One region of the Acetobacter sp. P5B1 genome, then DNA from elsewhere that is predicted to be linked to it. Evidence: riboswitches for the same ligand, from Rfam matches in the RefSeq annotation. Region 1 holds a riboswitch; each other region holds the start of a gene.
What was found. A riboswitch is a leader RNA that binds a small molecule or an ion and turns the genes downstream of it on or off. The one in region 1 is predicted to bind cobalamin.
Positions count from the first base shown of each region.

Region 2: it holds a riboswitch for cobalamin, as region 1 does, so the genes downstream of both, KP703_RS12070 (DUF1636 domain-containing protein) here and KP703_RS13705 (CbtB domain-containing protein) in region 1, are expected to answer to the same signal.
Region 3: it holds a riboswitch for cobalamin, as region 1 does, so the genes downstream of both, KP703_RS05230 (TonB-dependent siderophore receptor) here and KP703_RS13705 (CbtB domain-containing protein) in region 1, are expected to answer to the same signal.
Region 4: it holds a riboswitch for cobalamin, as region 1 does, so the genes downstream of both, KP703_RS13595 (TonB-dependent receptor) here and KP703_RS13705 (CbtB domain-containing protein) in region 1, are expected to answer to the same signal.

Region 1 covers NZ_JACRVS010000033.1:1,296-6,897, forward strand. Annotated here, with positions in the region: gene KP703_RS13685 (sodium:solute symporter) at 1-1,124, shown strand, start outside; gene add (adenosine deaminase) at 1,121-2,155, shown strand; gene cobT (nicotinate-nucleotide--dimethylbenzimidazole phosphoribosyltransferase) at 2,265-3,344, shown strand; gene cobS (adenosylcobinamide-GDP ribazoletransferase) at 3,341-4,144, shown strand; cobalamin riboswitch at 4,170-4,305, shown strand; gene KP703_RS13705 (CbtB domain-containing protein) at 4,340-4,564, shown strand; gene KP703_RS13710 (CbtA family protein) at 4,587-5,309, shown strand; gene KP703_RS13715 (glycosyltransferase family 39 protein) at 5,409-5,602, shown strand, end outside.
Region 2 covers NZ_JACRVS010000022.1:11,995-17,596, forward strand. Annotated here, with positions in the region: gene cobN (cobaltochelatase subunit CobN) at 1-744, opposite strand, end outside; gene cobW (cobalamin biosynthesis protein CobW) at 762-1,826, opposite strand; gene KP703_RS12070 (DUF1636 domain-containing protein) at 1,823-2,245, opposite strand; cobalamin riboswitch at 2,402-2,663, opposite strand; gene KP703_RS12075 (MFS transporter) at 2,682-3,914, opposite strand; gene KP703_RS12080 (cytochrome c) at 4,286-5,575, opposite strand.
Region 3 covers NZ_JACRVS010000006.1:10,961-16,562, forward strand. Annotated here, with positions in the region: gene KP703_RS05225 (L-dopachrome tautomerase-related protein) at 1-47, opposite strand, end outside; gene KP703_RS05230 (TonB-dependent siderophore receptor) at 229-2,400, opposite strand; cobalamin riboswitch at 2,524-2,748, opposite strand; gene glnA (type I glutamate--ammonia ligase) at 2,873-4,318, opposite strand; gene KP703_RS05240 (P-II family nitrogen regulator) at 4,417-4,755, opposite strand; gene KP703_RS05245 (aminotransferase) at 5,019-5,602, shown strand, end outside.
Region 4 covers NZ_JACRVS010000032.1:23,221-28,822, forward strand. Annotated here, with positions in the region: gene KP703_RS15730 (hypothetical protein) at 1-229, shown strand, start outside; gene KP703_RS13585 (CHRD domain-containing protein) at 309-752, opposite strand; gene KP703_RS13590 (hypothetical protein) at 870-1,058, opposite strand; cobalamin riboswitch at 1,182-1,394, shown strand; gene KP703_RS13595 (TonB-dependent receptor) at 1,444-3,672, shown strand; gene KP703_RS13600 (TonB-dependent siderophore receptor) at 3,749-5,602, opposite strand, start outside.

The DNA of each region.
Region 1 (5,602 bases):
CCATCTGGCAACGGGCAAAACAGTATGATGCGTGCACTCTCCCCGAGGTTTTCGGACGGCATTTTAAAAGTGTTGCGTTCGAGCGGCTGACGGCGTGGGCCTGCGTGATCGCTCTGGTTCCGTGGGGACAGTTTCAGTTTATTGGGCTGCGCTCCGTTCTGGATACAATGGGATTTTCCGCAACACCGGCTGCGGGTCTGGCGGGGTGTGCTGTGATCGCATTCGCCTATGTGGCACTGGGCGGCGTGCGGGCTTCGACTTACGTCGCATTCCTCAAGGATGTTTTGATGCTGTTTGGCATCGCCGCTGTCGGCGTCGGGGCGATCTGCATGCAGTATAAACTCTCGGGCGGCCATGCGGACATCGTCAGGCCGACGCTTGCGCCCCCTTCTGGCAGCAGTCTTGTCTTTGCCATCACCACAATCCTTTATCAGGGCATTGGGTTTTATTTTCAGCCATCCGTTACCCCCTATTTGTTTACGGCACGTTCGGCACAGGCTGTGCGCAAAGCCATGATTTTCATGCCGCTTTATATGTTGATGTATCCGTTTGCCGTGTTTGCGACGATTTTTGCCTTGCGGTTTCTTCCGCCCTTATCAAACCCGAACGCCGTGTTTTTCCATGTCGCGGGCGTGTTGCTCCCGCCGTGGATGGTGGCGCTGGCAGCCGCGGGCGCATTGCTGGCCGGGTTGCAGGTTCTGGCGGCCACGTCTCTCAATATCGCGGCGATGATGACGCGAAACATTGCACCTAAACTGGGGCGTCGGCACCCCAAACGGGCCATTAATCTGGCGGTTATCCTGTTTCTTGTGCTGGCACTGGTTGCCACGGCGCATGCGCCTGCAATCATGCTAACGGCTTTGAATGTCAGCGGTTATGTCGGGATTCAGTTTGCGTCTTTGTGGTTCCTGATTCTGACGGGCTGGCCGGCTTCTGCCCGGATTGCGGGGCTGGGACTTTTTTCGGGGGCGGCCCTGGCGATCGCGTTATTTGCGTCCGGGGCCTCTCTTGGCGGTGTTAATCCGGGGCTGATCGGACTGCTGGCCAACTGCGCCATCGTGTTTTGTCCTCTGTGGCGTGGTCGGGGTGCGGTGGGCGTTCACACTAAGAAAGATCTGTTATGAGCCTTGACACTCTTATAAGAGCCATTCCGAAAATTGACCTGCACTGCCATCTGGCAGGCTCACTGAGTGCGGAAACCGTTTTCGCTCTTGCGGCGAAGAACAGTGTCCCTCTGCCGGTGACGGACCCAGACAAGTTCTATGCGTTTACGGATTTCTACGATTTTCTTGCGCGGCTTGAGGTCATAGGCCGGTGCATGATCACACGGGATGATTTTGCGCGTGTGTCTTACGAGGCGCTTGCGGACGGGTATCGGAAAGGCAACCTGCGCTACGCCGAGTTTTTCTTTAGTCCGAATTACCATTACCCGCACGGGGTCCGTTACGAGACCATGGTGGACGGGTTTATTGATGGTCTTCGACAGGCAAAAGAAGACTTCGGCATTACCGGCCGCCTGATCCCTGCCATTAATCGCGAACTCGGGCCGGAGGTCGCGATAGCGATGGTGCGGGACGTGCTCGCCCATCGGCGGGAGGAGGTTATCGGGATCGGCATGGACTGTGCCGAATTCAAAGGCCCGCCGGAGTTGTTTAAGGATGCCTATGCTCTGGCCCGCTCCGCCGGTCTGCGCTGCACGGCGCATGCCTGTGAGGACAATCAGACGCTGGCACAGGCACCCCCGCGCAATGTCGAAACCTGCCTTGATGTTCTGGGCTGTGACCGGATTGATCACGGCTATAATATGCTGGCGGACCCGGTTCTGACATGCCGGTGCAGGGACCGCGGGGTGCCGTTTACGGTCTGCTCCCATACCTGTGTGCCGCAGCGCATGGAAAAGCGGGCAGAAACGCTGAAAGCGATGCATGAGGCGGGACTGTTTCTGGTTCCCTGTACGGACGACCCGCCGATGTTCGGGACGGATATTGGCACGACGTACGTGACGATGGCGCGTAGTCTGTCCCTGAGTGTGGAAGAGGTCGCGGCGATGTCTCTGCGGACGGTTGAGGCCTCGTGGCTTTCGGACGCGGAAAAAGCGGCCATGAAGACAGAGTTTGAGGCCGAAATTCAGTCTCTCGGTGTCATGAAGGCCTGAAGAGCGGGAAGGAAAGAGGTCTCCCGCTCGTTTCCATACCCCATGCTGGATGGAGCGTTCGAAAAACAGGGTTATGATGTCGGGTCTTTAGATTGTATCCATGCGGCCCATGAAAACGAGCATACTCCACGATCCGAAACGGTCGATTGACTCCCTCTCTGCCCTGCGGGCTGCCTGTACGGCGTTGCCGGGGGTCGATGCTGCGGCGCAGCGGCAGATTGCCGACCGCGAGGCCGAGCTGACCAAACCAGCCGGCAGTCTGGGGCGGTTGGAAGAGCTGACGCGCTGGCTCGGCGGCTGGCAGAAGCGGGCGCGGCCTCAGCTTGAGCAGGTGCAGATCCTGATTTTTGCGGGCAATCATGGCGTGGTGCGGCAAGGGGTTTCGCCCTGGCCGCAGGATGTGACGGCCCAGATGGTCCAGAATTTTGAAAGCGGCGGGGCGGCTATCAATCAGCTTGCCCGCGTGGCAGACGCCCGGTTGCGGGTGGTGCCGGTGCTGGGGCTGGCCTCCACGGCAGATTTCACCACGGCTCCGGCCATGACAGAAGCCGCGTTTCTGGAGGCTGTACGGACGGGGTATGACGCCGTGCCGCGTGACTGTGACCTGCTGTGTCTGGGGGAAATGGGCATTGGCAACACCACAGCGGCTTCAGCACTGGCGGCGGCGCTGTTTGGAGGTGCCGGGGCAGACTGGGCCGGGCGTGGCACGGGGCTGGATGCTCCGGGGGTGGCGCACAAGGCGCGGGTGATTGATGCCGCTCTGGCGCATCATAAGGCGGAAATGACGGCGGCACAGGGTGCCGCTGAGGCCGTGGCCGTATTTGACCCGCTGGAAATAGCCCGCAGACTGGGCGGGTATGAACTCGCGGCCTTGCTGGGGGCGACGCTGGCGGCGCGGCATTACGGCATTCCGGTGCTGCTGGATGGATTTGTTTGCACGGCGGCAGTCGCTCCACTGGCGCGGCTGGCAGCAGGCGGGCTGGACCATACGCGCCTCTCCCATTGTTCTGCGGAAGCGGGCCATGCGCGGCTGGCGGAAAAGCTGGAGCTGGTGCCGTTGCTGGACCTTGGTTTGCGGCTGGGGGAAGCGTCGGGCGCAGCACTCGCGGTGCCTCTGCTGCGGGCAGCGGTGGCCTGCCATAATGGCATGGCGACGTTTGCGCAGGCTGCGGTTTCGGGCCGCACATGAACACCCCCGCCCCGGCTGAGTCCTTTGGTGCGCGGCTGCGGCTGGATCTGGCCTGCGGGCTGAGTTTACTGACGCGCCTGCCCGTGGGCTGGCTGCTCTCCCCCGCGCAACGCGCCAGCACGGCGCTGTGGCCGATGGGCCGTTCCATCTGGTGCTGGCCGCTGATTGGCGCGGCGATTGGGGCGGTCGTCGGGGCAGTCTTCTGGCTGCTGCGGCTGAGCCATGTGGCGGCGTTGCCGGCGGCGGGGCTTGCGCTGGCGTTCCAGTGTGTGCTGACCGGCGGCCTGCATGAAGACGGACTGGCCGACATGGCCGACGGCTGTGGCGGGGCCACGCGGGAGCGTCGGCTGGAAATTATGCGGGACAGCCGGATTGGCAGTTACGGCGTCATGGCGCTGTGCCTGAGTCTGTTAGTGCGGGCCTCGGCTGTGGCAGCGCTTCCCGCTGGGGTGGCTGTGCTGGCGCTGGCCGTCTCCGCGTGTCTGGCGCGGGCGGTGCTGCTGGTGTTACCCGCCTGCCTGCCCCCTGCCCGGCCTGATGGTCTGGCCCGCTCGCTCAACCCCCTGCCGCGTGGGCCGCTCTGGATCGGGCTGGCTCTGGGGGGGGTGAGCGTTGTGGCGTTGGCGGGAGAGATGACGGTGCTGGTAAGCCTCTCCGCTGTGGCGATAGCCCTTGCGGCCTGTGGGCTGGTGGGCATGGCCGCGCGGCGGTTGCTGGGCGGTTATACGGGCGATGTGCTGGGGGCGGCTGCGGTGTTCACCGAGTGTCTGGTGCTGGCGGGTTTCACCGCGCTGTTCTGACTCCAGAGGTCCCACCTGCTTTTGTATGAATTGACAGGGGCGGAGGGGCCGTTCAGACTACAGGCTGATCTGAGGAAGCTGGTGAGAGTCCGGCACGGTCGCGCCACTGTAATCCGCTTTTTTAGAGCGGGAAGTCAGACCCTCAGCGTCGTTTTTTCCACCGCGGAACGCGTTTTTACCAGCGGAGCCTGTTTGATGATGCACCCCTCTTCCTCCCGCGCACGGGCCATTGCGGCGCCCGCACCTGTTGCCATTCCCGTTGGCGCTCTGCTGCCCTGGGCGGTGTTTGGCCTGCTGCTGTCTGTACTGATGCTGTATTTTGTGGGCGCGGAACAGGGTGCTGTCTCCCTGATTTCCGGCCATGAAGTGCATGAGTTTGTGCATGATGGCCGCCATCTGCTGGGCTTCCCCTGCCACTAAAGAGCAGGGATTTTTCCTGATGATTGCTGGACGTTTGCTGGCACGCGGCATGATTGCCGGGTGCCTTGCGGCGGCGCTCGCCTTTGTGTTTGCCCGTTTTTTTGGCGAACCACAGGTGGCGCTGGCCATTGCGTTTGAAGCCGCCCGCAGTGCGGCTGAAGGCGCGGCACCCGAACACGAGATGATCAGCCGCTCTGTGCAGGCCAGTTACGGTCTGGCCACAGCCACGGTGCTGTATGGCGCGGGCTTTGGCGGGTTGTTTGCGCTGGTGTTTTCCTTTGCCTATGGGCGGCTGTCTTTCCAGTCCCCTCGCGTGCTGGCGCTTTTGCTGGCCGTGGCGGGGTTTGTGACCGTGGTGCTGGTGCCGGACCTGAAATATCCGCCTAACCCACCCGCTGTGGGCAACCCCGCTACGCTGGCACTGCGCACGGAAACCTATTTTGTGATGATTGCGCTGTCCATTTGCGTAGCCGCCATTGCCTGTCTGATTGGCCAGAAGGTTGCGCAGATGCGGGATGCGTGGACCGGGTGGCTGTGTGGTGGGGCAGTGTTTGTCCTGCTGGTCGCCCTTGTGCAGTTTGGTCTGCCGGATGTGAATGAGGTGCCGGACGGATTTCCCGCTGTGGTGCTCTGGCGCTTTCGGGAGTCTGCGCTTGGCATGCAGGCTGTGCTCTGGGGTAGCATGGGGCTGATTTTTGGTGCCCTTGCCACACCCGTGCTGATAGGCCGCGCTCAGAAATTTTAAATTTCATTTTACAGAGGCCAGCAAAGAAACCTTGTATGTTTCCTTCTGCTGGCCCGGCGGGCTGGAAAACCATTCAGGCAAAAGCCCCTTCGGATCTCTATGTCTCTGCGCGCTCCCTTTTTTAAAACGCTTTTCCACCACCGTTTTATGCCTGCCGTCCTGCTTCTGCTCTTTACGGTTGCCTCGCGTTTTCAGACATTCGGAAATCCTCTCCTTAATATTGATGAAGAATTCTACCTCTTTGGCGGAGGTCGGATTTTACACGGGGATCTGCCCTATCTCGCCTTCTGGGA
Region 2 (5,602 bases), on a different contig from region 1:
CAGATCCAGTGCGGCAATATCCCCTACCATCAGATGCGCGCGGTAAAATACCAGCGTGGCCCGCATGACACGGCCTGACGGCAGGCGGGTGGCCTCCCGATCAATCCCGTCTGCGGCTGTGGCTTTTACAACCGGAACGCCTGTCACGGTGCGATAGAGGCCCCATTGCGGCAAAGGCTCTGGCTGCGCGCCCTCATCCGGGCCTTGTCCGGCAATACTGGCCATCAGGCGCAGGGCGTTCACCATATTGCGGGTTCCACCATGCTGAAAAAATCCGTTTAACCGATTACGGATTTCTTCAGGAACGGTGGAGAGGTCCGCCAGACGGGTATCATCCTGCATGGGGACTGAGGCACTCGTTCCCTGCCGCATGGCCTCACCGGGCAGGAGGGCCAGCGGTACCTTATGCTCCCGGCACCATGCGGCCAGTTCCTCCGCGCCATAGCGCCAGTAATCCAGACCGCCCAGCAGACGCACCACCACACAGCGGGCCTGCGCCAGTGTGGTTTCCAGATACAAATCCACCGACATGGGGTGGCGCAACCGGGCCAGACTGGTGACCTGAAGAGACGGCGGTGCCCCCTCTGCCCCGTGTTCGGCCTTTAGCCGCTCCTGCGCGTGGAGCAGGCCGAGCAGATCGCTCTCCGTAAAGGAGAGGACCACCAGATCCGCAGGCGGCAGGCCGAGGTCTTCGGCCTCATCCTGCTCATCAAGCGTCCTGTTTTCCCGAACAAGGAGGTGCATAGGGCGGTCCTGCCTGTTTAACCGGCGGTGGTTGCGGCGGCATCTGCCGCGAGGGCTGCCGTAATGGCGGCCTCATCCAGCCCCTTCTGACCGATGACCACAATGCGGCCCGTGCGGGCGTCCTGCGGGGTCAGCAGGCGGTCAAACTCATGCCGGAAGCGCGTGCCCACGCCCTGCACGGCCAGACGCATGGGTTTGCCCTGCACAGTGGCAAAGCCTTTCATGCGCAGCACGTCATACCGGGCGGCCACATCCTGCAGGAGTGTCAGGAAGCGTTCGACAGAAAGCTGCTCCGGCACGGTGACGACGAAGCTTTCAAAATCATCATGCTCATGCTCGCCATCTTCCGCATCATGGTGTGACGGGCGGGACTGAAGATCGGCCTCGGCCTCCGCACCAAGGCCCAGCAGCACGGCGGGGTCCACCTTGCCATCCTGCGCGCGGATAATACGCACCGGGCGCGGGCAGAGCTTTTTGATCTCGGCTTCCACGGCATCAAGCTGAGCGGCGTCCAGCAGGTCGGTCTTGTTCAGAACAATCAGGTCCGCTGCGTTGAGCTGGTCTTCAAACACTTCGGCCAGAGGATTGTCATGATCCAGTGAGGGATCAGCCTCGCGCTGTTTGGCGACGGCTTCCGGGTCATCCGCAAAGCGACCAGAGGCCACGGCGGGAGCGTCCAGAACCGTAATCACCCCATCCACCGTCATACGGCTGCGCACGGTGGGCCAGCCGAAGGCTTTGAGCAGCGGCTTGGGCAGCGCGAGGCCGGAGGTTTCAATCACCACATGTTCCGGCGGGTCGGCGCGGTCCAGCAGGGCTTCCATAGTGGGCAGGAAATCATCCGCCACGGTGCAGCACAGGCAGCCATTGGTGAGTTCGACAATATCGTCCTCCCGGCAGCCTTCCACGCCGCAGCCACGCAGGATTTCTCCATCAATGCCCAGAGAGCCGAATTCATTCACCACCACGGCAATGCGATGGCCCTGCGCTTTTTGCAGAATGTGCCGCAGGAGCGTGGTTTTTCCGGCCCCGAGGAAGCCGGTGATGATGGTTACGGGAACGCGGGCGGGTAAACCGGTCATGACGGCTCCTGTTCGGCTGCGGGCACACGGCCCAGAATCATATCAGAGAGTGAGGCCGGGCGGCGGGACGGCATGACCGTGCCCTTTGCCGAGGCGGCGTAAAGTTTTGCGTAAGCCAGCAGGTCTTCCGCTTTTTCCGGGCCGAGATGGCCGAGCAGCCATGTCCAGCGGCCCGGCATGGCAATGGCCGCCGTGCAGCCCCGGTCACACGCTGCCAGACAGGCAACGGGACGCAGAGTGATGGGTTGCGGGCTGGCGTCCAGCACCGTTTGCAGGCGGTCCAGCAATTGTGCGCCCGGAGGGGTCTCCATGGCGGGGCCACCGCGGCGGCACGTGGTGCAGACATGCAGCACCGGGCCTTCTGCCGCAGCAGCAGGGGATGTGGGGGGAGAGGCGGAGTGCGTAACAGACGCAGGCATAAAATTTTCCCGATCAGGCACCATTCCCTGCGGAACGGCACTTAAACGGAGTGCACAACCGGTGCTTCTGCCAAGGCAGAAGTGATGCGCGGCGCGGCGCACCCTCGCCTTCCGGGCACCCCGCCGGACACGACACCTCAGACAACCGCACGCCCCGATGGGCTTGCGGATGATGGCAGGTCTCCTGGCTTGTGTCGTGCAGGGTCTGCACGGGGGTTAACCATGCAGTCTGCGGGTCTGCCTGCCTTCCCGGCCCGGTGGGGGCCGGTGGCATGGACCTGCCCGGTTGAGGGGGCAGGCCCACAGCGGACCATGCAATCACTTACAGTTGCGGGGGCAGCGACGGCCTTGCAGCCGAAGCTGCGCACCGTTCTTCCCTTTTCATCCCTTGCGGGACACCATCATGCGGCTGAGCATCGCATAACCGGGGTATTTTTCAAGTCATGAGCGGACCGCGTTCCGCACACACCTGTTCCGCCGCCTCTTCATCCTCATGCTCGCCCAGATGCGCGGGGAAGGCATTACCGCTAAGCAGAATGACCAGCATGGAGAGCGCACAGACGCCAAGCGCCACCGGCACCAGAACGCTGACCCCATACACCGCCAGCAATTGCCCGCCGAGTGCGGAACCAAGCAGAATGCCGAGGTTACTGGTGCTGTTGATGGCCGCCCCGGCCGTATCCGCCGTGGTGGCACGGGCACGAATGGCACCGGACATCATGAACGGAATGATGGACGCATAGCCCGCGCACCACAGAGCCGCGACACCCACGCCACCCCATGCCGGCATAAACTGGCCGCCCAGCAGCCCAATCCCCAGCGAAATAGCAGCCCCCGATGCCAGCACCCCCACACGTGGCCAGCGGTCCACCATAAGGCCAGACGCCCACAGGCCGGACAGGCTGAACACCCCGATAAACAGCAGCGCCACACTGACAGAGGTTTCCGGCAGGCCATGCGCCATCAGCAGCGGGGCGATGTAGGTGTACACCACGTTATGCCCGACAAAAAACAGCGCATTGGCCGAGATTACCCACGCAAAAGCCCGGACAGACTCACGCGGCACTTTATAAGGCCCGGACGGACGCCCGGCGGGTTTGATGACGGGCGGCAGACACACCGCAATCAGCACCGTCAGGACCGCAGCCAGACCCGCCACGACCATAAGAGCGACGCGCCAGCCCGCCAGCTGGCTGATGGCCGCCGTTCCCGGCACGCCCAGCACGCCGCCCATGGAAGAGCCACCAAACACAAAAGAGATGGCCCGGCCTGTCAGTTTTTTAGGAACCAGATGGGCCGCATAGGCGGACACCATGGACATGAGCAGCGCATGCGCGCCGCCGCCAATCGCGCGGCCAAAACACACGATGCCAAAGGTGGGCGCAAAGGCTGAAATCAGGTTGGAAACCACATACCCCGAAAGGGCGATAAGCAGCAGACGTTTGCGCTCGACGCGCGCGGTCAGCACCGTCAGCGGGACAGCGGCCACCGTGACAATAAGCGCATAGGCGCTGACAGCAAGCCCGGCGCGGCCTGTGCTGATGTTAAAAGCGCGCGCCATATCCAGCAGAAGCCCAACGGGAGCAAGCTCACTGGTGATAGCCGTAAAGGTTGCCGCGCACAGCGCGACAAGGCCGATCCGTGTTGAAACAGAAAGCGTGCTGAACACTGTTTTCACCCTTGCTCAAAGCGTTCGTCAAAGGGCGGTGTCCATATCGTATTTTTTCTAAAAATCTTCCCCTAAAAAACCGCTGCAACAATTCGTGAACAGGAGAGTGAGGTTGGCGGGTTTTACGAAACCCGCTCCTGCTCAGATCGGCCACGCCAGCAGCCGCGGAAAAGCTGGGGAAATGCCCCACAGGCCGCATGCCGGAGGGCGCACCTGCCCCATGCCAGCCACCGGGTGGGAAGGAAGACAATTTTGTGACGGGAGGGGGTGAGGCGGGAGGAAGAGAGCAACCGGGCAGTCCCCTGCCCTCCTCCCAACCCGAATCAGGGGCCGGACCCTTGAAGAATGGTCCGGCCTGTCTTGAGGTTACCTTATTTGCCTTTGGCCAGTGGATTGACCACCGGGGTATCTTTCCGCAGACTTTTGACCAGTTCCGGCGTCACCTGATGGTCGCCGGTGCCGAATGTGGCCGTGATGTAGTTTGTCAGGGCCGCAATTTCCGCATCGCTCAGACGCTGGACGTTGGACTGACCATCAAAGCCCGGCATGAAGGCATGTTCCGTGCCTGCCGTGCGATCCACCCCTTTGAGGATGGTCATAATCAGGTTATCCGGACGCCCGGCCCCCACTGTGGAGTTGTTAAACAGCGATGGCACGTAATGGTCCTTCGTGCCAGCGCCATCATGCCCGTGGCAGGCGGAACAGTTGGCATCATAGATGTGCGGGCCATCCATTTCCGCCAGATCATCAATCCGCTGCGGGCCTTTGGTGCGGATGTCGGGCATTTCTGCTGCCTTACCGGCAGCGTCACGCGCGGTATGGTCGGCATCATCATCCATCGGCGCGACCTTCAGGATAAAGGCGGCCAGCGCGTGCAGGTCCGCATCCGTCAGGTGGCTGGTGCTGTGCTCCACGGCCTCGGCCATGGGGCCAGCAGCCTGAGCGCGACCGGCCACATGCCCGCTGCGCAGGTAGGCCACCAGATCATCCTCGCTCCAGTCACCAATACCACCGGTTTTGCTGGAGGTGACGTTGGGGGCATACCATGTGCCGAGTGACCCACCCGCCAGATAATGGTCCTGCTTTTCACTCAGCATGAAGTTACGCGGAGTATGGCAGGTGCCACAATGTTCCAGCGCATTGGCCAGATAGCGGCCACGACGCAGCGTGTCATACGTGCTGGAATCACCCGTTTCCGGCGTTTCCTTACTGGCGACAAAGTTCCACGCCATCATGGCTGAACGGAGGCTGGCCGGGAAAGAGAGATTTGTCTCCTCCGGGGATTCCGCCACAGGTTTGACCACGTGCATGAACCACGCATACAGGGCCTTTACGTCCTGATCCGTCATGCCGGCGTAAGACACATACGGCATGACAGGATACAGGTAAGACCCATCCTTGCGCACCCCATGACGGAGCGCGTTTTCAAAGTCGGCTTCCGTATAGGAGCCAATGCCGTGCTGCGGGTCCGGCGTGATGTTGGTGGCAACCACATCACCCATCGGGGTGGCGATTTTCAGACCGCCCGCAAAGGGTTTTCCGCCCGGTTTGGTATGACAGGCCACGCAGTCTGCCGCTGTGGCGAGATACGCGCCACGCGCCAGTTCTGCATCCGCACTTTCCGGCTGGGCCGCGGCATTTGTGCCGGAAGCCGGGGCCATGGCGGCCCCGGTTGCTGCGGACTGGCT
Region 3 (5,602 bases), on a different contig from region 1:
GCCAGCGCCGTGCCGGACACGGATGCGCAGAGCAGGCCCATCAGCATGCCAGACCGCACCAGTGCCTTAAGCGTGCGACGCACCGGCTGGCGCTGTGTGTACTGTGTTTCGGGGCGTTGCGTGACCATACGGGAAAAACCTTTCTGAAATACGTCTCAAACTGTCTTGTCACTCTAACGCATGGCGTAAAAAAGGCCATTTGCCTTCTGGCATGCGCCCCGTGCGGGATCAGTAATTCAGCGTAAAGCCACCATATCCGGCGCGACCGGGCTGTAGGTAGCCAATCGGGTCTTCATACTGCCGGTTAAGCAGATTATCCGCCCGCGCAAAAACCGAGATATAGCGATTGATTTTGTAATGCGCGGTCAGATCAATCGTGAAATATCCATGCCCCTTGCCACAGGTGCTGCAATAATTTTCACCCACCAACGGGTAATCCCGCCAGCCGCTGGTGTAGAGAATATTGCCGGACAGCGTGAAGTCCTTCACCGGGGACCATGTGGTGTTGAAATTGAACTTATGCTGCGGGCGACGCTGCAACGGCGCATTATTTTCCGTATCCCGCGCGTGGGTCCAGGTATAGTTCAGCGCAAAACTGAGCGTATCCAGTGCTTTCCAGTCCAGGAACGCTTCCACACCATACATCCGCGCATGGCCAACATTGCCGTAGGAATAGATGTAATCCCCCCACGCGCTCCCTGCCACTGGCAACACGTAGGATGAAGACTGGATGAGATTCCGCACCTTGTTGTCATACCATGTGGCGCCAAAATGCAGTTTGTCATGCAGCAGTTTCTGCTCCACGCCCACATCGTAGCCAATCATGGTTTCGGCTTTCAGGTTAGGGTTGCCCTCTTCCCCCCAGCCTGCCCCACGCTGATTGACAAACAGCTGATACAGCGACGGCGCATGGAAGCCTGACCCGGCACTGGCTTTGATAATAGTGCCAGTGTTCGGCACATGAATGGCCGGAGCCACACGCCAGGTGACATGGTTGCCGTAGCGGGAATTGGAATCATACCGCACATTGGCCGCGCCGTAGAGAATGCGGTTCCAGTTGCCTTCATACTGCCCATAACCCGCTGTGGTATCCATGCCTGCTGTGGTGTGCATGGGTTCGGTCGGGTCACTGGTCGAGACATCAATCGTGTCATGAAAATGCTCGGCACCCACAAGAAGAGTCCCGTATTTGCGCAGGTCCACCGTGCCGTGCCAGTCCACCTTGAGTCTGGTTGAACGGTAATAGTACGGGTCCGTCATGGCGGGCTCACCATCTGCATAAGACCCGTCCTGCATGTAGCGGCGGCGGTTGGTCATGTAACCAAGCCCCAAAACCTGATCGAACATTCCGCCAAACGATGACAGATGCGCTGTGCCGCGCACAACAGCCTCATTCTGCGTATTCTGGTCCCGGATCAGCTGGTCACCGTTATACGGTGTGAACACGTCATCATACGATGTGAAGGTATGATAATTGGCCTGTATCAGGCGCGCCGTCAGACCGAGATCAAAATTATGCGTGACATCATAACCGAGTTTGACGTTTGCGCTGCGGTTATCATTCCGGTCGCCCGCGCGGCGCTGGGCACGATTGGCCTCATTATACCGATCAATATAACGCGGGATTTCATGAAAACCGTCGGTGCGGTAATGGGACAACACGACATTATAATGGAACCGCCCGCTGCTGCCGGACGCGCCAAACGCCTGATTGAAGGTACCGTAAGATCCACCCTCAATCCGCACAAACGGTTTGAAGCGCCCTTCACCCTGTTTGGTGTTGATATCAATCACCCCGGCCATGGCATCTGCGCCATACAGGCCGCTCTGTGGGCCGCGCAGGATTTCAATGGAGCCAATACCGTCCGTTACAAACTGCCCGGCATCAAACGCATTATCGGCGGAGCTGCCATCATTGATGTCCATGCCATCGATCCGCACCTTCACGTCATTGGCGTTTGAACCGCGCATGAAAATGGACGTTGTGCCGCCAAAGCCGCCAGACCGCACCACATTCAGCCCCGGCTGACGCGCCAGAATATCGGGCAGCGTGCGCCGCTGCTGGGTGGCAATCTGCTCATCCGTGACCACGGTGACGCTGGAGCCCACATCATCCGCCCGCACTGGCCTGCGCAACGCACTGACCGTGACAACCTCTGGCAATCCCTGAGACGGGCTGAGCGAAACAAGTGTACGCCCCGCCGGTGCTGTGCCGACCGGCTGCTGAGCCGCCGCTCCGGCCCGACCTTTCAGGATCTTGCCGGAAGAGGCGGCTTTATGGGCCTGAGATTTGCCTGAGGGCGTCTGTGCGTCAGAAAGGGCAGCAGCCTGCGCTACCCCGCCATAGCCAGCCACAGCCAGAATGGTGGAGGTTGTCAGCACGCAACGAAGGAAGGTCATAATACTCGTATCCTGTGGTCAGCCGTTGCCACAGGACAGCGTCTCCGGCCTGCCCCATACGGCAAGTAGCCGGGGCAGAACTCAGTTACGCACGCCAACACACCCCGACTGACGTTTCCTGGTCGCAACCACTTGCTGGATGGCAGGTCTCCTGGCTTGCGGCGTCGCAGCTGAGCAATCCCTTCCCGGAGAAACACCATCTCCAGTGGGCCGAACGCCTTGCGTCCGGACTACTCAGCCATACCGCTTACAGTTGCGGGGACAGCCCGGGACTAAGGCCAGCAAGGCCTGCACCCGGTTCCCTTTTCATTCCCTTGTGTGGGGGAAACCATCACAGGCGTTGTCTTATCGCCTCACCCCGCCGAGTCAATCACCCAAAAGGCACAGTGCAGCCCGGGCGCAGGCACAAAAAAAACGCGGCCCTCCGAAGAAGGCCGCGTTCCTGATCGACTGAACCTCTAAAGGAGAGGGATCAGACGGAGTAGTACATTTCGAACTCAACCGGGTGCGGGGTGTGTTCAAAGCGATACACGTCTTCCCACTTCACCGTCAGGTAGCTTTCGATCTGGTCTTTGGTGAACACACCACCAGCCAGCAGGAACTCATGGTCAGCAGCCAGAGCTTCCAGCGCTTCACGCAGGGAGCCGGCAACCGTCGGGATCTGCTTCAGTTCTTCCGGCGGCAGGTCATACAGATCCTTGTCCATGGCATCGCCCGGGTGGATCTTGTTCTTGATGCCGTCGATACCGGCCATCAGCATGGCGGAGAACGCCAGGTACGGGTTGGCCGTCGGGTCCGGGAAGCGGACTTCAACGCGCTTGGCTTTCGGGTTGGTGGCATACGGAATACGGCAGGACGCAGAGCGGTTGCGCGCAGAGTAAGCCAGCAGCACCGGAGCTTCAAAGCCCGGGATCAGACGCTTGTAGGAGTTGGTGGACGGGTTGGTGAAGGCGTTCAGCGCCTTGGCATGCTTGATGATGCCACCGATGTAATACAGGGCGGTGTCGGACAGGTCCGCATAGCCATTGCCTGCAAACGTCGGTTTGCCGTCTTTCCAGATGGACTGGTGAACATGCATGCCAGAGCCGTTATCGCCATAGATCGGCTTCGGCATGAACGTGGCGGTCTTACCGTAGGAATGGGCCACGTTGTGCACGCAGTATTTGTAGATCTGCATGAAGTCGGCAGAGCGAACCAGCGTGTCGAACTTGGTGCCCAGCTCATGCTGAGACTGTGCGACTTCGTGGTGCTGCTTTTCAATCGGCAGACCCATCTCACCCATGGTGGCGAGCATTTCGGCGCGCAGGTCGTTCTCGCTGTCCACCGGCGGTACGGGGAAGTAGCCACCCTTCACACCCGGACGATGGCCCATGTTGCCTTCCGGGTAGTCCTTCAGGGACGCGCCGGGTCCTTCGATGCTGTCGAGCTGATATTTGCCGAAGTTCGGGCCCGTGCCAAAGCGCACGTTGTCGAAAATGAAGAATTCAGCTTCCGGGCCAAAGAAGGCGGTGTCGCCCAGACCGGAGGACTTCAGATACTGCTCAGCCAGCTTGGCGGTGGAGCGCGGGTCACGGTTATAGGGCTGACCTGTGGACGGCTCGATGATGTCACAGAACAGGATCAGCTGCGGGCGGGCCGTAAACGGGTCCATCACGGCTGTTTCCGGGTCCGGCAGCAGAACCATGTCACTTTCGTTAATGGCTTTCCATCCGGCAATGGAGGAACCATCGAACATGAAGCCCTCGGTAAAGGTGTCTTCTTCAATCGTGGTGACATACTGCGTGGTGTGGTGCCACTTGCCGCGCGGATCCGTGAAACGCAGATCGACAAACTCGACCGAGTTTTCCTGGATCAGGTCAAAAACCTTAGCAATCGCTGCGGCTTTGCTGTCACCCGCAGTGGTCGTTTTCTTCACCATATGTCTTCACCTACAACCTGTTGCGCACCACACTCTTGCGGCACGTCTAGGATTATAAAACTCGCGTCCGCTCTCGGGGCGCCCCGGGCCGGGCTGCCTCAGATAGCATCTTCCCCTCGTTCCCCCGTGCGGATTCGCACCACGTCTTCCACCGGGAGAATAAAGATTTTGCCGTCGCCGATTCGTCCGGTGCGCGCTGCGGCCGAGATAGCCTCCACGGCGCGTTCCACCAGATTGGCGGGACAGACAACCTCAATTTTCATCTTGGGCAGAAAATCGACAATATATTCCGCGCCACGATAGAGTTCCGTGTGCCCTTTCTGCCGGCCGAAACCCTTGGCTTCGATCACGGTAATGCCTTGCAGGCCGAGTTCGTGAAGGGCTTCCTTCACCTCGTCCAGCTTGAACGGCTTGATTATGGCCTCGATCTTTCTCATGTCACGTCATCAATATATCTGGTGCTGCACTGAACAAGAGGGGGTCCTTCCTGCGCGTAACCTGCCCATAAGGCATGAAGGCTCAGGGCGAACAGCCCCAAACTTGCACGGGTTGGCCGCGCGGGCAATCGGCCTTGTGCGAAATATAACGATCCGGCATCAAACTCCCCTCTTTTCTCCCCTTGCCAGCCCGTGGCAGTCTGCCCGCCACTTTTGTAGTTTCCACTGCGTTTTTCCCCCGGCAGCCCCCAGGACATACGGCCATGACAAAACCGCTCAACCGGCAGATTGCCGCCCTGCCCACCACCATTTTCACCGTGATGTCGGAACTGGCCCGCGCGCATGACGCCATTAATCTGGGGCAGGGCTTCCCGGATACGGAAGGCCCGCAGGACATGGTGCAGGCGGCGGCAGATGCCCTGCTGGATGGCCGCAACCAGTATGCACCGCTGACCGGCCTGCCGGAACTGCGCCGTGCGGTGGCAGACTCCAACGCCCGCTTTCAGGGGCTGGAGATTGATGCGGAGTCGGAAGTTGTCGTCACCTCTGGTGCTACGGAAGCGCTCGCCGCCTCACTCATGGCGCTGATCGAACCCGGTGATGAAGTGGTGCTGATTGAGCCGCTTTATGACACCTACCTGCCCATGGTCCGCCAGCTTGGCGGCGTGCCAAAGCTGGTGCGGCTGGAGGAACCGGGCTGGACGCTCCCGCGGGAGGCTCTGACCGCCGCCTTTTCTGCCCGCACCAAGGCCATTCTGCTCAACACGCCCATGAATCCCACCGGCAAGGTCTTCACCACGGAAGAACTGGACTTCATCGCCGGTTTGCTGATTCAGCACGACGCCTA
Region 4 (5,602 bases), on a different contig from region 1:
CATCACGGCTGACCAGACGCACAGCATCAGCACCCACCTGCAGGCGGACAAACCGGCCGGCTGGTATGCGACGGATACATCTCACGCCTGGACGGACGGCAATGCGTCTCTGCCACTGCCTGCTCTGGCCAAAAAAGCCATGAGCATGCTGTGCTTGGAAGTTTGCGCTGCCGGTCCTTACCGTCTGGCAGATCAGGCTGAAGGGAAAACAGTCGCGCAGTCTGCATGACGCAACAGGGGGCAGTCCTGCACACACGCAGGCTGCCCCCACATTAAGGCCGTGCCATCAAATAGTGCCGCGCTACGGACTATTCACTCTTCCCCAACCACGCCCGCGCCTCACCATTCGGATATTTCTGGGTATGCAGGTTCAGGTAAATACGCCCATCCAGCAAATCCCGCTCCGTCTCCGTGCTCAGCATCACACTGCCACTCAGCGGGCTTTTATACGGGCCGTGCACCGTCACTTCCGGCGGCCCATCCTTGCCGGGCAGGGCAGGGCCGTGCAGATGCGCAATCGTCACCGGGCCACTCAGCCCGTCCCATGTCACGGTATAGCGCAGCACATGCGCCCCGGCGTAATAGAGCGCCACCACATTCCCGTGCACCTGCGCAGGCGCACCATGCTCGGGTGCCAGGGTGCCAGAAAACAGCATGCTACGCTGGGCCTGTGCCGGGGCGATGAACGCTCCTGCCGCCAGCAGGCCAGCAGCCAGCGCCATACTCAAAACCGGTTTGCGGGGCAGGGTCATCACGGCAGGGTCCTCATCACGTCAGAAAGCACGCTGCATCCGGAACGCCGGATGCCATCACCTGCCTGAAACGCTCAGGATAAAAGGCCGTTGCCTCCGCTCACAGAATGTGAACGGTTATTCAAAATCCCGTATCACGCCCTCATGGTCCAGCGGGCGGTCTGGTGTGCGGCTAAAATGCACACGCGGCTGCGTGCCATCCGCCTTTATTTTCTGGCGCAACGTGGCCAGCCAGCGTTCCGTCGCGGCCTCCCGCTGCACAGAGGAAGAGGAAATTTCTGGTCCGGGACGGGAAGACTGAGGCATCATCTTGCTCACAAGCAGAAGGATTTCACGCCTCCTTCCTACACCGGCCAGCCCCTGCCAGCACGTGACGTTTTTTTGAAATCAAGGCACCCATACCCTTGACCCACCCAAAGCCCATCCCCTACCTCTGCGACTGTCGAAGGTCTCGCGCAAGCGAGTGAAAAGGGAACGCTGAAGGATCCGGCTGGGCATACAGGTCCGGGGTTCAGGCAGCGGCTGCCCCCGCAACTGTAAACGGTGCGCTGATGCATCACGCCACTGGCCCCATAACGGCTGGGAAGGCGCGTCAGACAATCCCCGTGAGCCAGGAGACCTGCCTTCGTCGCTCAGTCATGATAGCCGGACGGGGTGAGCCGGATATCGGGGAACAGTTATGGGTCACGTTGTGTCTCCGCGTCCTGTCCGGCGCGGACGCTCTCCGTTTATCGTCGCGCTCCTCTGCGCCTCTGCCTTCACCGCAGCACACGCCGCACCGTCTGCCAAACCCACGCCATCCAAAGATGCAGCCCGCCGGGCCTCCCCGGTCACGCCTCCCATCACGCCGGCAGGGTCCCCCCAAAAACTCCTCGGCCACAAAACAACCGAGGCCCACGGGGAAGAGCATCTTCAGGTCATCGCCTCACATACAGATCCCATGGGCCGCGCGCTCACGGCCAGTCAGGGCAGCATTACCGCCAAGGAACTCCGCCTGCGCCCGGTTTACCGAGTGGGGCAGTTGCTGGAATCTGTCCCCGGTCTGGTCGTCACCGCGCATTCGGGCGAGGGCAAGGCCAACCAGTATCTTCTCCGCGGCTTCAATCTGGACCACGGCACAGACCTTGCCAGTTTTGTGGATGATATCCCGGTTAATGAACCCACCCACGCCCACGGGCAGGGCTATACGGATGTCAATTTCCTCATGCCGGAACTCGCACAGGGCATCGATTACACCAAAGGCCCATTTTACGCGGATGTCGGGGATTTCGGCGTCGTCGGGTCCGACCATATCCGCTTAACGGATGACCTGCGCGGGCAGGCTTCTGGCAGTCTCGGCACACTGGGCGACGAACATGCGTTTATTGGCGATACGGCGCACTTCAAAAATGGCGATAAACTGCTTGGTGCTTTCTCAATAGACCACCTCAATGGCCCGTGGGCGCATCCGGACAACTTCCGGGGCATCAAATCCGCCGCGCGCTACACCCACACCACAGAACACACCAAATTCAACCTGACCGGCCTGTATTACCGAGGCCAATGGAACAACACGACCGACCAGCCTCTGGAGGCCTACCAGAAAGGCCTCATCAGCCGTTACGGCTCTCTGGACCCAAGTGACGGCGGCTATTCCGAACGGTTCAGCGTTTCCGCGCATCATATTCTGCATAACGATAACTGGCAGCTCAAAACATCGCTTTACGTCGTGCATAGCCGCCTGACTCTATGGAACGATTTTAGCCATTATCTGAACGACCCCATCAATGGCGATCAGGAACAGCAGGACGAAACCCGCACCACCTTTGGCGGCACATCGGCATACCAGCGGCATGACACCTTCCTGCACCGCGCTACAGACACCACTTTTGGCGTACAAGGCCGCTGGGACAGCATTTATATCGACCGCCGCCATACCCGCCAGCGCAAAGTCCTGCCCGACTGCCCGGATAGCAGCGTGCCCACCGGCCAGTATGTCTGTAATGGGGATAACGTCTCACAAGGCAATGTCGGTCTGTTCGGCCAGAACATCACCCACTGGCTGCCCTGGCTGCGTACCGTTGTCGGCCTGCGTGGGGATTATTACGGAGGCTCAGATCACAGCCTCGTTTCCGGTTATAGGGGCCGTGTGCATCAGTGGCTTTTTCAGCCCAAAGGCAGCCTGATTTTCGGCCCGTGGTATAAAACGGAATTTTATATCAGCGCAGGGCAGGGCTACCATTCTAACGATATCCGCGCCGTCCTCGGCACCGTGCCGACTGATGGCATTGCCAACGGTGCCATCGCCACCCCGTTCATGACCCGTGCCACCAGTGAGGAACTGGGCGTCCGCACCAACATCATCCCAAAACTGAACCTGCAGGCCGCCTTTTTCCGTATCGATTTCAGTTCAGAACTCACTTACGACGCGGATGAAGGCGTCAACGATGCCGGCGCCCCCAGCCGCCGGCAGGGGTTTGAACTCTCCGGCCAGTATCACCCGCTGCCCTGGCTGGAACTTAACGCAGATATTGCCTCCACCCACGCCCGCTATTTCACGGGTAATCCCGGCCTTTATGGCCTGCCGGGGCTGTATGTGGCCAACGCCCCCAACTTTATCGGCTCCTTCGGCCTGCTGGCCGACCACCCCAGCGGCTTCTTCGGCGGTGTGCAGTTCCGCTGGCTCGGCTCCTACCCGTTAATCGAGGATAACTCCCTGCGCTCCCACGGCTATAAGGAAGTGAACATGGATGTCGGCTACCACATCACAAAATACCTTCAGGTGCAGGCCAGCATTTACAACCTGACCAACACCCACGCCTCCGCCTCCCAATACGCCTACGACTACCGCCTCACCCCCACATCCCCCGTCGAAACCGGCTCCACCTACCACCCCTTGGAACCCCGCTCCGCCCGCTTCTCCGTCACGGCGAATTTCTGAAAATCATGTAACCGATCTAGGGAAAATACGAGGAAAGTCCTATTGGTTGCATTCCAAAAGGGGAGGGCGAATCTCGCTACCAGCGATAAGCCAGCGTCACAAACATGGCGCGTCCCGGAGCCCACGCACAGGCAACATTGCGCGTGCAGATGGCAACATAGCGGCTGTTGGCAATGTTTGTGCCGTTGAGCTGGACTGACGCCCGTTTGTAATCAATATGAGCCACCACATCGCCTACCAGCTGGCTGGGCACAGAAAATGTTTCAGGCAACGCCCCCGCCGTGTTCCCTGTATAGCGCAGGCCCCCTCCCACGCCGGCCACAAGATCACGCCAAATATGAAAATCCTTTTTCAGGAAAACAGACGCCATGTGAGAGGGTACTGCCACCGGACGCTGGCCAATTTGTGCGGTAGTTGTGGATTTTGTGATTTTTGGGTCCTGATAGGTAAAGGACGCAATAAAACTGATGTTCCACGGCAGGCGTCCCATGCCTTCAAACTCAAACCCTCTGGTCCGTTGTTCACCGGCCTGAATATCATAGGTTGAATCAACAGGGTCAGGTGTCAGAATATTGGTCTCAACAAGATCAAAAAAATCCGCTGTCAGCATAAAATGGTCACCCCATGGCATTTTTTGGGATGGCTTATATTTCAGACCCGCTTCAATCTGCCGCCCTTTTGTCGGCAGGAAAGCCGTATTCAGGCGCGTTGTGCCCACCTGCGGCTGGAATGATGTCGCATAGGACACATAGGGCGACAGACCATAAGGTGCGGAATAGAGCAGGCCAGCACGGCCCGTAAACGCGTTGTTGTTTTGCGGTGTGCGCTGAGCCGTCAGGTTATCCACCGTCATGCTTTCGGTAAAATCTCCACGCCCGGACAGGGTTAAATGGAAATTCTTCCAGTCGGCCTGCTCCTGCGCGTAAATACCGGTCTGGCTTTCTGTCTCGTTCGTGTTGGTCGTTGTGCCATAGGTCGGCCAGGTAATGGCGCGGTAAACCGGCGCATAAAGATCGAGTGAGGGCGCTGTGTTCTGGCCGCGACGGTTCGCCAGAAAATCACTGCGGAAATCAACACCAACCAGAAGTTCATGCTTAACAGGCCCGGTTTTCAGCTTGAGGTCAGACCGGGTATCCAGCGTCACATTATTATAATTAGCTGATTGCAGCAGGGCGCGTCGCGTAATGGTTCGCTGATCACTGGAAAGAGCCTGCGTTGTCACAAAGCGATAATCCAGATCCAGATGGGCGTAGCGCATATTCTGGGTCATGGTCCAGTTAGGCAGAATTTTGCGGGAAAAACTGTATCCAACAGCCGCCTGTCGTTTGGAATAAACGTCGTAATCTGCATCGCTTGACAGAAAATCACGGGCAATCCGGCCATAGCGTGTTGCCGTCAGGGTTCCGGCTGCCGGCAGGAACTGCGCCGTGGAACCTGCATCCAGTTGTTCAAAACTGGCGAGAAGAGTCAAATCCGTCTTGTCATCAGGCTCCCACCTTAAGGACGGTGCCACATAAATCTCGTTGTTTTTGATATTTTTGGCATAGGTATCTGATTTTCGGATCAGCCCGTTAAAGCGCCACATCAGTGTTTTGGAGGCATTGAGCGCTCCCCCAATATCGGCAGCGCCCTGCACACGACTATAAGCCCCCGTCTGGAAATTAATCTCATTTTTCTGTCCTGCATTCGGGCGCTTGCTCACGGCATTTATAATACCGCCAAGCTGCCCGGACCCATACAGAGCGGATGTTGCACCGCGCAGAACATCCATTTCCTCCAGCCCCCAGGGTTCAATGCTGAACGACTGTGATGAGGCCGCATCCGGCGTGCGTGTGCCATCCAGATAAATGTCGGGTGAGAAGCCCCGGATCGTTCCAAAATACCCTCTGGGGTCATCCTTGGACCCATAATCGGATACCCCCGCAGAATA